DNA from 3 places in the Collibacillus ludicampi genome. Region 1 is predicted to be linked to each of the others. Evidence: predicted binding sites of a transcription regulator. Region 1 holds the regulator's gene; each other region holds the start of a gene.

Region 1 (5,172 bases):
GGCGCGATGCTAGGGATGAACCGTCATATTCTACAAGGTTTCTTCTTGGCGCCGCATGTAGTAGGAGAGGCATTAAAAGGTGCGGTGTTTGCCGCTTTGCTTTTCGAAAAGTTGGGGCTTGAAACACTGCCGAAATGGAATGCGAAAAGAACGGATATTATCCAGGCGTTCCGTTTGGGGACAAAAGAGCGGCTGATTTCATTTTGTCAATCGATTCAAGCGGCATCACCTGTCGATTCTCACGTGCGCCCCGAACCCTGGGCAATGCCAGGATACGCGGATCCCGTGATCATGGCGGCCGGCACATTTGTACAAGGTGCTTCTTTGGAACTATCGGCGGATGGTCCCTTGCGCGAACCTTATATCGGTTTTTTACAAGGCGGGCTTACATATGAACATGCCAAATTGGCCATTCTTTTAGCGGTTCAAACCATGATGGAAAAACAATTGCTGTAGTCATTCGGGTTTTTTATGTCAAATTAATTAACACTGCTTGACACTTTTATTGTACCAATTTTATAATACAAGTGTCGGTTGGAATTTCTAACAGAGGGGGATTCCACATGAACGATGAAATCAGGCGGAATTTGGCGCTTTTTCCCATTGGAATCGTGCAGAAGCTTACGGATCTTTCTGCCCGCCAGATTCGTTACTATGAACAACACGGGTTAATTCGCCCTGCAAGAACGGAAGGTAAACAACGATTGTTTTCTTTTAACGATGTGGAACGTTTGTTAGAAATTAAACGATATATCGATCAAGGGTTGAACATTGCTGGGATCAAAAAAATGGTAGGCGTTGCACCTGAAGCTTCTCAGTTACCGGAAGCGGATGTGAAGATAGGGCCCGAGCGTAAAGAGAGAAAAGAGCTCACGGAACAAGAGTTGCATGATCTGCTGAAAAAGGAAATCATAACGAGAGCAAGCCGTCCGGGTTTACCGAACAGTTTGATCCAAGGAGAGCTTTCACGTTTTTTCCACTAATCATGGAAGTGGTGTTGTGACAGGTTAATCCCGATGCGAATTTTTATTCATTCGCATCTGTATATACAAAAGGAGGCTACCAGAACATGAACCGCAATTATACCCGCGAAGACATTATTCGCATGGCCAAGGAAGAGAATGTCCGTTATCTGCGCCTGCAGTTCACAGACCTTCTCGGTGTGATCAAAAATGTGGAAGTACCTATTTCACAACTTGAAAAAGTCCTTGACAATAAGATGATGTTTGACGGTTCCTCCATCGAAGGGTTCGTACGTATCGAGGAATCGGATATGTATCTCTACCCTGATCTCTCCACATGGCTGATCTTCCCATGGGGCAGCGAGCATGGAAAAGTTGCCCGTCTGATCTGTGACATCTATATGCCTGACGGAACTCCGTTTGAAGGGGATCCCCGTGGCATCTTGAAGCGTGTGCTCGCAGAAGCGAAAGAAATGGGCTTCACGAGTATGAATGTGGGTCCGGAGCCGGAATTCTTCCTCTTCAAAATGGACGAACAAGGCAATCCTACCATGGAAGTCAACGATAAAGGCGGTTATTTCGATCTTGCACCTGTCGATCTCGGGGAAAACTGCCGTCGTGAAATCGTTCTTGCTCTCGAAAAAATGGGATTTGAAATCGAGGCTTCTCACCACGAGGTGGCGATCGGGCAACATGAGATCGATTTCAAATATGCGGATGCCGTCCAAGCTGCAGACAATATCATGACATTTAAATTAGTTGTCAAGACAATCGCACGTCAATACGGTTTACATGCAACATTTATGCCGAAACCGTTATTCGGCGTCAACGGTTCCGGAATGCATACACACCAATCCCTCTTCACCGAGAAGGGCAATGCATTCTACGACGAACATGACGAGCTGGGCCTTTCAAAAGTTGCGAAACATTATCTGGCGGGTATTCTGGCGCACGCTCGCGGCTTTGCAGCGATCACGAACCCGACGGTCAACTCGTACAAGCGGCTCGTTCCGGGATACGAAGCACCTGTTTACATCGCTTGGTCTGCGAAAAATCGTTCGCCGCTCGTTCGCATCCCTGCTTCCCGCGGTTTGTCTACACGGATTGAAGTCCGTAACCCGGATCCTTCCTGTAACCCGTACTTGGCTCTTGCAGTCATGTTGAAAGCGGGTCTCGACGGAATTAAACGTGAACTTCCGTTGCCGGAAGCAGTCAATCGCAATATCTATGTCATGAGTGATGCGGAACGTGAAAGAGAAGGCATTCTGTCCTTGCCTGGCAGCTTGAAAGAAGCGATTGACGAGCTTCTTGCCGATGAAGTGATCTGCAGTGCTCTCGGTGAACATGCACTCACACATTTCGTAGAAGCGAAAACGATCGAGTGGGACATGTTCCGTACGCACGTCACACCATGGGAACGCGATCAATACTTATCTCTTTATTAAGGATGAATAACAAAAAACTCCGGTTTACCGCCGGAGTTTTTTGTTTCGATTGCATGCTTACCTGTTTGTTAAAGGATACGATTAACACCATTCGATCTTAAAAGATATGACGGAAGACGCCGATCACCTTTCCTAAGATCACTACGTTATGATAGCGCAATGGTTCCATAGAAGCATTCTCAGGCTGTAAACGAATGTGATCCGATTCCTTGAAGAAGCGTTTCACAGTCGCTTCTCCCTCTTCCGTCATCGCGACAACAATCTCACCGTTCTGGGCGGTCGACTGTTTGCGTACGATGACAAGATCTCCGTCGAGGATACCCGCTTCAATCATCGAATCCCCTTGTACCTGAAGAAGAAACACTTCCGCGTCTCCGACAAAACGGGAGGGAAGGGGGAAATAGTCTTCGATGTTTTCGATCGCTGTGATCGGGCTGCCCGCCGTAACTTTGCCGATGATGGGGGCCATCACGGTCGAATATTCATAATCTGCCATGTACTCATCCGTATCCAACACTTCAATTGCCCTTGGTTTCGTCGGATCCCTACGGATTAGCCCTTTTTGTTCAAGCCTTGCTAAATGTCCGTGCACGGTTGAACTGGAAGCCAGACCGACCGCTTCCCCAATTTCCCGAACAGAAGGCGGATATCCTTTTTCCCGAACTTCTTTCTTTATAAAATCGATAATCTGCTGTTGCCTTTTCGATAATTTGACCATGAAAATAACTCTCCTATTACGCAGATCTCGTAAACACACGTCGTTTACTTGAATTATATCATAGGATGGCAAATTATACAAACATGAGTTCGCATGTGGAAATTCTCCAGTCTGGGAACTCTACTGAATGAATAGTTTGAGGAGGGTTCTTATGACGGCTGATGGGAATACGCTTATCTGTGAACATCCTGTACGCGTTACGAACCTTGATAAGGTGCTTTGGCCGGAAGCGGGGATTACCAAAGCGGAATATATCCAGTACATCATTCAAATGGCTTCTTACTTAATTCCTCATTTGAAAAATCGGCCGTTGACAGTGATCCGTTTTCCGGACGGGATTCACGCGCACTCGTTTTATCAGAAGAACGCGCCGAAAGAAACGCCGAAATGGGTCAATACGTATCCTGTTTGGTCGGAGGAGAGCAAACGAACCATTCATTACATGTTAGCGAATGATACGAGCACTCTCATCTGGTTGGCCAATCATGCTTGTATTGAGCTTCATCCGTGGTTTTCCCAAATCCAAGCGCCGAATAGTCCGACGAACATCGCGTTTGATTTGGATCCGTCTGTTCCCGGATTTGAAAAGGTAAGAGAAGTCGCGTTACGTTTGAAGGAGGTTTTGGACGATCTGGGGCTCCCTTCTTATCCGAAAACCTCAGGCGCATCCGGTATCCAAATATTCATTCCGCTCGCTCTAGGTTTTTCATATGAAGACACCCGGATGATCACTTCCTTCATCGGTCGGTTTATGGCAGAAAAATACCCGAAAATCATTACAGTTGAGCGGATGGTGAAGGATCGCGGGGACAAAGTGTATATCGACTACCTGCAACATGCGCCGAACAAAACGTTGATCGCTCCGTATTCGGCCAGAGCGGTTGCAAAGGCTTGTGTATCCGCCCCTCTCACTTGGGAGGAACTGCAAAAAGGGGTTGTACCCGAAGATTTTACGATTGTAAACATGGTATCACGCGTGAATACATTGGGCGATTTGTTCGCACCTCTGACTCGTCCCGGAGTAGACATTGGAGAGTTGCTACAATTGATACGCCAACATTCCTCATCTTGACGAAGGAGAACATCCTCTGATTAAATGGTTATGACCCAATACCTGGTACGGTGATTAAAGGAGGAGCCCATGCAAGCAGAATTCGCGATAATCGGGGGGACTGGCGTTTACGATCCGGCGTTGCTGGATCATTCCACTCGTCAAATGATACATACATCTTTCGGTGCTGTAGAAGTTACCATAGGCGAATACAAAGGGAAACGGATTGTTTTCCTGCCACGTCACGGTTATAAACATTCTGTACCGCCACACAAAATCAACTTTCGCGCGAACATCCGTGCGTTGCAAGAGTTGGGGGTGCAGCAGGTTCTGGCGACGGCTGCTGTAGGTTCACTGAAGCGGGAACTGCCCCCTGGTAGTCTGGTGATCGTTGATGATTTTATCGATATGACGAAAAATCGCGTGCAAACGTTTTTTGAAGGAGAAGAAGGGGTCATACATATCGATATGACCGATCCTTATTGCAATCGTTTGCGACGACAATTGGTCGAAGTGGCCAGGGAGAACGGGATTCTTGTTCAAGACGGCGGCGTATATGTCTGTACGGAAGGCCCGCGTTTTGAGACACGTGCCGAGATTCGCACATACGCCTCTTGGGGAGGGGACGTGGTTGGGATGACATCCGTACCCGAGGTGATCTTAGCGAAAGAAGCCCGATTTTGTTACGCGACGGTCGGTATCGTGACCAACTACTGTTCGGGGATCAGTCCGCATGCACTCACTCATCAGGAAGTGATCGATACCATGAAAGACCGGATTGAGACCGTTCGAAAACTCTTTCTCTTAACGATCGAAAACGGTCACCATGAGCGCACATGCGCGTGTCCACATGCGCTGGATGAACTGGGGACCTTGTAGGACGATTGTATAACCCCAAGTTTTTCAAAATAGCCACACGTGCCTTAAGTAGTCTCATCAGAGTGTAAAAAGTTTCTGTTGCGGAAGGAGAAGTTGTGGCTTCCAAAATTACCGGAG
Region 2 (5,172 bases), 2.9 Mb from region 1:
AAAATGAAGGCCAACAAGCAGCCCAAACCGGGGTTTCATACGATATCCTAAAATTACAACGTCTATATTCCGGAAGTTTTTTATTTTGATCCAATCGGTACTTCGTGTATCCAATGCGTACTTGGATCGTTTACGCTTGGCTACAATACCCTCCCATCGATTCTGCTTAGACCATTCCAGGAGCCAATCGCCAATTTCCTCTACGAATAGTGTTTGAGTAATCACCTCATTGGGCTGGATGCTCTTGGAGGATATGCTTTCGACTAACGAGATCCTTGTTTAATTGTTCTGTACCATCGGTATAGAGCACATCAAAGGCGATTAATGTTGCCGGCATTTGCTGTCTTGCATGAGCGATTTTCTCCGGATCGCTCAAGCGGCCACGGGTGTTGAAATCGTCGAAGATCGTCCGGCCATCTCGATACGCCTTCACAATCGATAATAGCTTCCTCTACTTGTATGGCATCCGCAGCTTCTTGAAATTCCGGAAATTTTTCTGTAATCCGGCTTCCATGACGAGTAAAGACTTCGATCTTTCGCCCCTTCTTATGTACCAGGCATCTCCATCCATCAGCCTTTAGTTCATAAAAGTAATCCGGGTGTCTAAGATCAAAAGTCTTCTGCATGGAGGCTAACATTGGTTTAATCGGCTGAAAAAGCACAAGCACACACCTCGCTTGTGTATTTTCGCATGTAGATTGCATGGATTCTACAGGGGATGAATGGTAGGCTAACCATCGAAAATCGATAACCATTCCCATCGATGGTTTTATACTTCGTTTTTTGGGAATTTTATGGGTAAGAAATGGGGGATGGTTATGAGGTCAATGTGGAAAGGAAGTATCAGCTTTGGTTTAGTCAATATTCCGGTCAGTCTTTATAAAGCCACGGAAGATCACACTACCAGTTTCCGCAGCCTTCACGAAGAATGTCGAAATCCGATCCAGTATAAAAAGTGGTGCCCCGTTTGTAACCGCGAAATCGCCAACAATGAAATCATACGGGGATACGAATATGCACCGGGTAACTACATCGTTCTTACGGACGATGACTTAGAAAAATTGCCTCTACCGACCTTGCGCGCGATCGAGATTCTGCATTTCACCAATAAGGACGATATTGATCCGATCTTTTTCGAGAAATCATACTATATCGGTCCTGGAGAATTTGGAGCCAAGCCCTATAAGCTGCTTCATGATGCGATGGAGGCCACGGGAAAGGTGGCAGTCGCCAAAGTAGCATTCCGTACAAGTGAGCACTTGGCAGTGGTTCGAATCCATAACCGTGGCCTTGTGTTGAATATGATTCATTATCCGGATGAGGTTAGGAAGTTAGAAGGCGTACCTGGGATCACGGAGATCGATCATATAGCGGTCAATGAAGATGAACTTGAGATGGCTAAAACTTTGATTGAGCAGATCAGCGGAGCCTTTCGCAATGACTATAAGAGCAACTATCAGGAAGCTCTAAAGGCTCTCATTAACGCTAAAATAGAGAATGTCGAAATCGAGTCGCCAGTCACTCCACGATCTAACAATGTAATTGATCTCATGGATTCGTTAAAAAGAAGTATTGAAAGAATGAGATCACAAGCAGATACGTCAGAAAAAGCGATTGAAGCAACGGGAACCGATGTAGGAACGGCTATTGATCCGACTCATGCTACTTTAGAGAAACCTAAGCGGCGTAGACGTAGGAAGATCAATGAGGAATAAGAAGTGAATTCGAGAATACATTCCACCGCATCATTCTTTACATTCCCCACCAATAGGGACACTGGATATGCCCTCATCTCATCAGTAAGGTAGAGCACAAGCAACGAATGCAACAACTCCACATCCTGCTTCTTCCGATCTTAGGGAAGTTAAGATTTAATTGAGGAAAACAAAACCGCCCCGAGTGACGGGGTGGTTCATTCTACATCAATAAGGTCTGTCAGTGGAATGTTCCGCATATTTCCTTCCTGATCCTTCCCTTTCAACTGCTTTGAGTACGGATCGATCTTCTCCGGAATTATTTCTACTCGATCGGGGCCAAAGGGTTTATACACGATTACTGATATGTAGCGTTGGTCTTGAATTGCATCCGCAAGCACCCTAGACATCTCCTCAATCTTTTGTTCATCCAAGACGGGGCGCGGCTGTCTTTTTTCTTCCTTTTCTAATCGTTTCATGGCCTCACAGTGTTCTGGTAAAATGATGCGCATAGATTCGAAGATGTTTCCGTCGATTATTCGCATGTTGTTCCCTCCAGAAGATAAGAACGTATGTTCTTATTATATGAGGTTGGGAAATAAAATAAAAGTGTACATATTCCGGGTATTGGGGTTGCAATTGAGGATCTTTGGCCAGAGGAAGAAGAAAACCGCCCAGATCAGTGAGACAGAGGCGGTTTAGATAAGAGAGTTGTAACTTCGTGATCACCTGAGTTACGGTGTAAGCTTTTCAATGGTTATTGAAGATTGAGAAAAAGCTCCAACTCCAATCACAGATGCCGAAAATAAAAGCTGCGAACTTCCTGGAGTTGTCACTTGGAAGACCACATCCCCAACAGTTTGAGTATTTACAGCTAGAAGGGGAAATACTGCACCAGCGGGATTCGGGGTCGCGCCACCAACTGGTGTATAATTGACAAATACATTTCCGAGTATACTTTCCAACGCGGTATCTAAAATAAACGTTACCCTGTAAAATCCTGTTTCGGTAATGTTAAAAGTATCAGGAGAAGCGAAGTTGATGGCCGTTCCAAAACTTGCTTGAGCCGCACCTGCGGAGTTGAATGGAATAGGGGCTGAACCACCTAAGGCAACAATGCTCACGTTTACAGTCGTTCCGTTTCTACGATATAAGACTGATGAAAGACCTCCGGCAGGTCCAGGTGGCCCTTGCGGTCCAGGTGGCCCCTGCGGACCAATTGGTCCTTGTATACCTATTCCCCTTGGCCCAGGAGGGCCAGGAGGACCAGGAGGACCTTGTTCTAACGGTTCCCAAAATTGCCCATTAAAACGATAAAATATTTTTTGATCAGTATCTAAAAACAAAGCACCTACGTCAGCTGTTAGGGGACGGCTAGATAACGGACCTTCCTGAATCGAAGGAGCTCCGCCTGCATTAATGACGAATTGTGGGTCGGAGTTCCCGACGAAGTAATTGCTATCCGCCAATTACAACTCTCCCTTCTTTTTTGGTCATGTATAGCAACTTACTTGCATTCTCTTTTTATGATCCTTTTCAGCAAAAAATACCACGCCTCAATTTTTCAGTCACCACGTGTGCTTTCTCAATCGTGGACATGTGGAATCTTTGAGTCTCTGAGGGAAAGAATCTCGGAAGAGATGGTCACAGTCAGGCGGCAATTACATAGCAGCGCCATATTCATCATGAAAAAGGAGTGGCGACAGTGGGATGTGATGGTGGAATACAAGAAGAAGGGCCATATTAAGCAGGCACCATACATGCTTCCGATGCTTGAAGCGGAGGCGATAGGGAGGTTGGAGTATATTTTGGAGCCCCGGTACTAGGCTCTTCGTAATCACAAATCAAACCCGCTATAATGAAATTGGTGATGAAAATGTGTGGACGATATTCCTTCTCTCCTGAGATCCAACAAATTATCCAAAGGTTCAAGATCGACGAGATAACTTTTGAATACACACCGAGATACAACCTTGCGCCTGGACAAATGATCCCCGCTATTATCGCTAATGAAGGAAGGAATCGATTAGGTCTTCTTAAGTGGGGCTTGATTCCATATTGGGCTAAGGATGAGAAAATTGGGTATAAAACGATCAACGCGAAAGCTGAAACGGTGCATGAGAAACCGGCTTTCAGGCATGCGTTTAGAAAGAAGCGTTGCATCATTCCAGCTGACGGTTTCTACGAGTGGAAAAAATCAGAGTCGGGCAAACAGCCAATGAGGATCACACTGAAAAGTGGCGAACCGTTCGGAATGGCTGGGTTGTTCGATAGCTGGACTTCATCGGATGGAACCAAGATTCATACATGCACGATCATAACGACGCGGCCGAACGAGCTTGTTAGCGAGATCCACGACCGTATGCCGGTGATTCTAAGGCCGGAAGATGAAACAATCTGGTTGGATCGAGAAAAGCAAGATGTTGAGTTACTACAGTCATTGCTTGTGCCCTACCCCGCCGAGCAGATGAGGGCGTATCCGGTATCACCAATGGTGGGGAATGTGAAGAATGATACGGAGTTACTAACCTGGTTATATGCATAAAAACCGCCACGATAAGTACGAGGCGGGTTTTATTTTTTGTATGTTTTTAGGTGAAAGTAGAAAGAAACTAAAGTTGAATACGACAGAAATAAAATTTACTATTTTAATCAATTTTTTAAACAGATTTATCTTTTGGCATCTTCCAACGGGCTCTTATATCGGGAATTGAGAAGGCTATCATCAATAATATAGCCAGTACAACAATTAACCAAAATGCTGTCCTAATATCACTACTGGTTAAAGTAATTTGGTTGTTTAAGACTGGAATTTTAGAATAGGCAAGTATGAATAGCAAAAAAGTTATAACCAATATAACGATAAACCACATTCCTTTAGTTAATTGTGCGCGCTTAAATGCTTCTTTTCCTAAAGTCCCCATTGGATCATTTGCATTTTTAGAAGCTAGATTTGCAGGCGAGACATTTTGATTATTTCCCATCCGTCTCTACCCTGTCCTTCCAATCTAAATATGCTCCGATAATTCCTCCGAGTGACATGATTACTCCTACAATAGAAGTCAGGGGACCTAACGAACCTGATAATCCTGAAGTAATAAAAATACCTATAAGCATTGAACAAATAATCCATATTAACGAGTAATACTTGTATAGATCAAAATTTCTTTGCAATGTACTATCCACACCTCCCGCCGGACTGTTATTTACTATTCTAAAGCTAATATATGTATCACCGTATGTTAAGTTTACAGAGGCCTCTGATATAGCTTTATTTTTCACAATTCCTTCAAGTACATCGGTTATCTGCTTTGAATTTGACAATTCGTCAAGTGTATCATTTGAGCCTTTATCCAGGAGCCATTGTCCACTTCTATCATTAAATTGACCCCTTTCCTGAAATTTTTCATACAACTTACTATAAGGTATTACCTTCTCACCGGTTAAAAAACTATTTTCGTCTTTCTCAATGGATTCT
Region 3 (5,172 bases), 2.9 Mb from region 1:
AAGCAGCACAAACGATCTTCCTGTCCATTGTCCTTGAGTCGTTGCCTTTCATTTTATTCGGTGTATTGCTTTCTTCGTTGATTCAGGAACTCGTGCCACAAGAGAGAATGTTACGTCTGATACCGAAAAATGGCATACTAGCGGTTATCGTCTCCTCTCTTTTCGGACTGGTTCTGCCCGTTTGTGATTGCGGAACGATTCCAGTGGCTCGTAGCCTGATAAAAAAAGGAGTCCCAACGTCTGTAGCCCTGTCCTTTACACTATCAGCGCCTGTCGTCAATCCGTTATCCATGTTTGCCACTTATGTCGCATTTGGCATGCAGTCTTCCATGATGTGGTTGCGGGTGACTACGACATTTGTGATTTCTGTCGTGATCGGATGGACACTCTTATCATTTGAACAGAAGAAAAGTGAACGGCCGAGAATGAGGGGATTTGAGCTTCCGTTGGCAGAAATTGCGACCACCCGTCTCGCACCACGAAGACGATCCGTTTCACAAATCCTAAGTTCTGTCATTGGACACGCCATTCTCGAGTTTTTTGAAGTTGGTGGATTTGTCGTAGTCAGCGCCGCAGTTGCCGCTCTGTTACAAACATGGGTACCTGCATCCGTTTTATCTCCGATTGGAAAACATCCCATTGGATCCGTTATAGGGATGATGGTACTCGCGATCCTGTTATCCCTCTGTTCAGAAGCGGATGCTTTTGTTGCCAGATCCTTAGCGGGATTGACAACAAGTGGAGGAGTATTAGGTTTTTTAGTGATTGGACAAATGATTGATATGCGAAATCTGTTCTTACTCCCAAGCGTTTTTCCCCGTAGGATCGTAGTCATTACCTTTTTCCTAGCTATGATCCTGACTCTATGCGGAGGCATTCTGATCAATCACATAGGATTGAACATTTAATGGGATAACCAATAAAATTCAATAGAAAGCATCCTTCAAAAGAAGATCCCTCATCGTAATCGAAGAGGGATCTTCTTTTTGAAGGATGTATATAATTTCTACTTGCAATTATTTGCTTTCCTCAGCAAAGCGTTTGATTCTCTCTTCAATTTGATCGCGTACACGTTGAAAGACGGCCCATTTTTCTTCTTCTGTACCGGTCGCTTTTGCTGGATCTTCAAATCCCCAATGCTCACGTTTGACATGAGGAGGAGTCATCGGACATTTATCGTTCGCATCCCCGCAAAGCGTGATTACGTAATCCGCTTTGTTCAGTAAATCAGGATCGATCCTATCGGATGTCTGGCTTGAAATATCAATTCCTATCTCAGCCATTGCTTTGACCGCGTTGGGATTCAATCCGTGCGCTTCGATCCCCGCGCTGTAGACTTCAAATGTATCCCCCAAATATTTTTTCCCGAATCCTTCAGCCATCTGACTGCGGCATGAGTTCCCCGTGCAAAGGAAATACATGATTTTTTTCTTATCCGTCATTGCATATTCCTCCGATTATTTGAGTTCTTCCAAACCGATCAGTTCAGAAGAGGGAGACGGGGCGCAGCAAACGCCTGGAATCGCAGCTTCGCCCGCCGATTCAAATTCGGAATCCTCTTTGGTGTAGAAGATCTCCCAAGCGTTCCCCTCAGGATCACGCACCCAAATCTTGTCTTGCACCGCGTAGCAGCAAGTGGTGCCCATTTCGTCTATGGGTACGAGACCGGCTTTTTGCAAGCGCTCTTTCACCGCCAAAACGGCTTCGGTATTTTCCACCTGGAACCCCAAATGATTCAAGACACCTTTCTTTTCGTGCGGACGCACATTCATCGAAAAATGAAGGGGTGGATTGTTCAGTTCGAACTTCGCGTAATTCTCTTTCACTTTCGTAGGTTCTGCTCCGAAGAACGCACGGTAAAACTTCAAATTCTCCTCGAGATTTTCGACGTTAATCGCGACGTGCATGCGAAAAGTTGTCATACTCCAATCTCCCCTATTCGTGAAGAATTTTATAGACAATTGCAGCAACAATTGCGCCTAAGATCGTTGCGACAATGTAAATCCAAAGATATTCCAACGTACCGGATACAAGAGCCGGTCCTATCGAACGGGCGGGATTCATCGAAGCACCGCTTATGGGTCCCCCGAACATCGCTTCAAGTCCTACGGTCGCTCCGATGGCAACGCCCGCAAAGGATTTGTCGGCTTTTCCATGAACCGCGGATCCAAGAATCACGATCATGAGAACAAAGGTAAGTATGAATTCCAAAGCAAACGACTGCTGCCACGAAAACCTCGGCAAAGTGGCTCCCAAATTCGCCACGTTCCCAAACATGAGAAGAAGTGATCCGCTCGACGCAATCGCTGCGAGCACCTGCGTAACGATATAAAGGATCGCCTCCTGGAGTCGAATATCACCCGTTGTCAGAAATCCCAGCGTCACGGCAGGGTTGAAATGAGCCCCCGAAATATGACCAAAAGTGTAGATCATAGCCATTACCACAAGACCAAAAGTCAAAGCGATTCCCACGTGAGTCAGGCTTTTGGTGAGTTCGTTTATTACAACGGCGCCAGTCCCCGCGAACACGAGAAAATACGTTCCAATAAACTCAGAAATCAGTTTCCTTCTCATCTCTCTACTCCCTACTCACAGTTCACGAGTAAACCTTTTTCTTCAAGTTTTCTAAGTTCTTCCGATACATCCGGTAAGTTTTTTAATGCAAGTCCAATGGATTCCAAGCGCTCCCGATTTAAAGAGTAAAATACCCATTGTCCTTTTCGGTTCTCCGTGACTAATTCCACACTTTTAAGACGGCTCAGATGCTTCGAGATGGCGGGCTGTGAAATGTTAAAAATAGGAATAAATTCACAGACACAAAAGTCCCGAAGATTGAGTAAAGCAATCATTTTTAATCGCGTAGGGTCTCCAAGCGCCTTGAAACAGTCTGCTAATTTATGGATCTCCATTCGTTCTTTTTCCTCCTTTCAAAATATAATTATAATATAACAATATGGTTATATCAATATGATAGGCTTCATGAATAGTCATCCACTTACTAATTTACAAAAAAAGGAATATAATCAAGAACATACGTTTGCATAGATCGAACCCAATACAATATAATAAAGAACACAAACATTTGTTCGTATTTTAGAGAGGACATACAGGGTTAGGTGACTATGCCCATGAAGTGGATTTACGGTCTCGTGGATATGCAAAGCTTCTATGCATCATGCGAAGCCGCCAGCCGGTCGGAGTTCGCATTGACCCGCCGTGAAAATGACGATTCCACCGACCCGCTCCTGGTGGTTTCGGGCGATCCGGAAAGGAGATCCGGGATCATTTTGGCGGCAACACCTACGGCGAAGAGAGCCGGGGTTGAAAATGCGATGCGGCTTGGGGAAGCGTTACAGCGTTGCCCTAGGGCGATCGTTGTAAAACCCCGCATGCGGTTTTATCTGGAAACCAGCGTTCGCATCCAGAAGGTGATTCAATCGATGTTCCCTTTGCACGAGCAATTTTCGGTTGATGAAGCGTTTTTTGCATTTCCTTATCCGTCACTCCTGTTTCCCGATCCGCTGGCAGCGGCCCGCGAGCTGAAGAAAGCCATCTGGGATCTCTTTCGCATCCGCTGCCGCATCGGTCTTTCGTATAACAAATGGATGGCGAAAATGGCAAACAAACAAGCAAAAAAACACCCCGACGGAATCGTGTGGTGGACGGAGGAAGATGTCCCGACCCAACTGCATCCGTTATCCGTGTTCGAGATGTGGGGACTGAAGCGGAGGGCGGAGGCTTTGTATTATGAGTTCGGTGCAAAAACGATCGGCGATGTGGCGCAGATCCCGGAGATCGATCTGTTGAAAAGATTCGGCGTGTGGGGCACGGTCATTCACCGATGGAGCCACGGCCAGGACTATTCACCGATCAATCCCGGAGCCTATGACGCGCCGCACAAGGGGCTGTCCCACCGTACGACGTTACCGCGGGATTTTTATCAACGGGAGGACATCGCTGTCGTCATTTTGGAACTGCTCGATGAAGTTTGCCAACGGGCGCGGCATTTCGGGCAGAAAGGCAGACGGATTGGGCTCGGTCTCACGTACGCAGGTTTTAAAGGTGGCTTTTACAAAGCGAAAACGCTTGATTTTTATTCGGATGAAGCGGATGACCTGTATCCTTACCTGTTGCATTTACTGGATCGCTGGTGGAAAGGGGAGGGTGTCCGTGCGGTTCATGTGTCGCTCGATCAGTTGCAGTTATCGAATGCTGTACAATTGTCACTCTTTCACGATGTGGTGAAACGGAACCGCTTGTCACAGACAGTGGATACGATTCGCATGAAATATGGCGAGACGAGTATCATGCGAGCCGTAAGCCTAAAAGAAGCTGGACAATTGTTGGATCGCAGCCGTAAGATTGGCGGGCATTATATATAAACCTATGGGGTAGTCATTACAGTCATTGGGGGAGCTAGCATGAAAATCATGGACGGAAACATCTTTGAGGCGATGCGACTTGTGTTGCCGGAGCACAGGGAATTGATGAGACAGTCCCAACAGGAGTGGACCAAACAAGAGCAACCCATTCTGTCCGAAGATGAATGGACGGAAATGGGATATATTCTTGGAGAAGCGTTGCAATATCAATACAAAATTCGTGTGACAATCTTTGATCCTACTCAAAATGTTGTATGGGAAGGGGTGCCGGTCATAAAGTATGGAGAATTACGCCTTCAAACAGATGAAGGGATGTACCGAGTGCCCATGAAAAAAGTGGTGAAGATCGAGACAATTTAATCTCGTTACAAATCCTAATTACAGGATGTTCTCTGATTCTGCTAAACAAAAAAATTCTCAAATGAAGCGCGATGGGTATTAAACTACAGGTAATCCGATGGTGTCTGAACGGTTCAACTTGCCTGACCTCCTTTTCCCTGCATTCGTTTACGCAGGACAGAGAGCGGAAGCAGGAAAACAGGAATCACAGTAAAGAGAAGCGTTACCTCAAAAATATCGGCTTTTTCAATAAATTCACCTAGTTTCTGGTAGGATGGAGCAATCCAAAATGTGAATAAGATCATCAAAAAGCCATACGGGAGCACGAGCGGGCGGTGATCGGACAGCTTTAGCCACTGAGCGGTACCGAGCACCAACGCATAATAGTAAACGGAGACCTTCACGAACATACCTGCTACCCATACGGCCATCACAAACAGATCCAGATGTT

What was found. The regulator LexA, encoded in region 1, represses DNA repair genes until DNA is damaged. The targets are predictions, from matches to a motif close to CGAACATATGTTCG.
Region 2: DNHGIG_RS03985 (YolD-like family protein) is a predicted target of LexA. The motif match lies at 2,260-2,273, and genes of this name have one in related genera.
Region 3: DNHGIG_RS03595 (DNA polymerase IV) is a predicted target of LexA. The motif match lies at 3,076-3,089, and genes of this name have one in related genera.

What each region holds. Positions count from the first base shown of each region.
Region 1 covers NZ_BOQE01000001.1:3,628,116-3,633,287, reverse strand. The annotation lists gene DNHGIG_RS18425 (methionine gamma-lyase family protein) at 1-456, shown strand, start outside; gene DNHGIG_RS18420 (MerR family transcriptional regulator) at 564-983, shown strand; gene glnA (type I glutamate--ammonia ligase) at 1,070-2,407, shown strand; gene lexA (transcriptional repressor LexA) at 2,505-3,125, opposite strand; gene ligD (non-homologous end-joining DNA ligase) at 3,277-4,197, shown strand; gene mtnP (S-methyl-5'-thioadenosine phosphorylase) at 4,267-5,055, shown strand.
Region 2 covers NZ_BOQE01000001.1:776,103-781,274, forward strand. The annotation lists gene DNHGIG_RS20930 (ATP dependent DNA ligase) at 1-225, opposite strand, end outside; gene DNHGIG_RS03975 (hypothetical protein) at 227-433, opposite strand; partial or broken gene DNHGIG_RS20935 (ATP-dependent DNA ligase) at 450-761, opposite strand; gene ku (non-homologous end joining protein Ku) at 819-1,715, shown strand; gene DNHGIG_RS03985 (YolD-like family protein) at 1,913-2,239, opposite strand; gene DNHGIG_RS03990 (hypothetical protein) at 2,429-3,163, opposite strand; gene DNHGIG_RS03995 (SOS response-associated peptidase) at 3,571-4,239, shown strand; gene DNHGIG_RS04000 (hypothetical protein) at 4,355-4,678, opposite strand; gene DNHGIG_RS04005 (hypothetical protein) at 4,668-5,172, opposite strand, start outside.
Region 3 covers NZ_BOQE01000001.1:690,364-695,535, forward strand. The annotation lists gene DNHGIG_RS03570 (permease) at 1-908, shown strand, start outside; gene arsC (arsenate reductase (thioredoxin)) at 1,017-1,442, opposite strand; gene DNHGIG_RS03580 (ArsI/CadI family heavy metal resistance metalloenzyme) at 1,458-1,922, opposite strand; gene DNHGIG_RS03585 (MIP/aquaporin family protein) at 1,936-2,574, opposite strand; gene DNHGIG_RS03590 (ArsR/SmtB family transcription factor) at 2,586-2,909, opposite strand; gene DNHGIG_RS03595 (DNA polymerase IV) at 3,129-4,382, shown strand; gene DNHGIG_RS03600 (YolD-like family protein) at 4,422-4,742, shown strand; gene DNHGIG_RS03605 (GerAB/ArcD/ProY family transporter) at 4,856-5,172, opposite strand, start outside.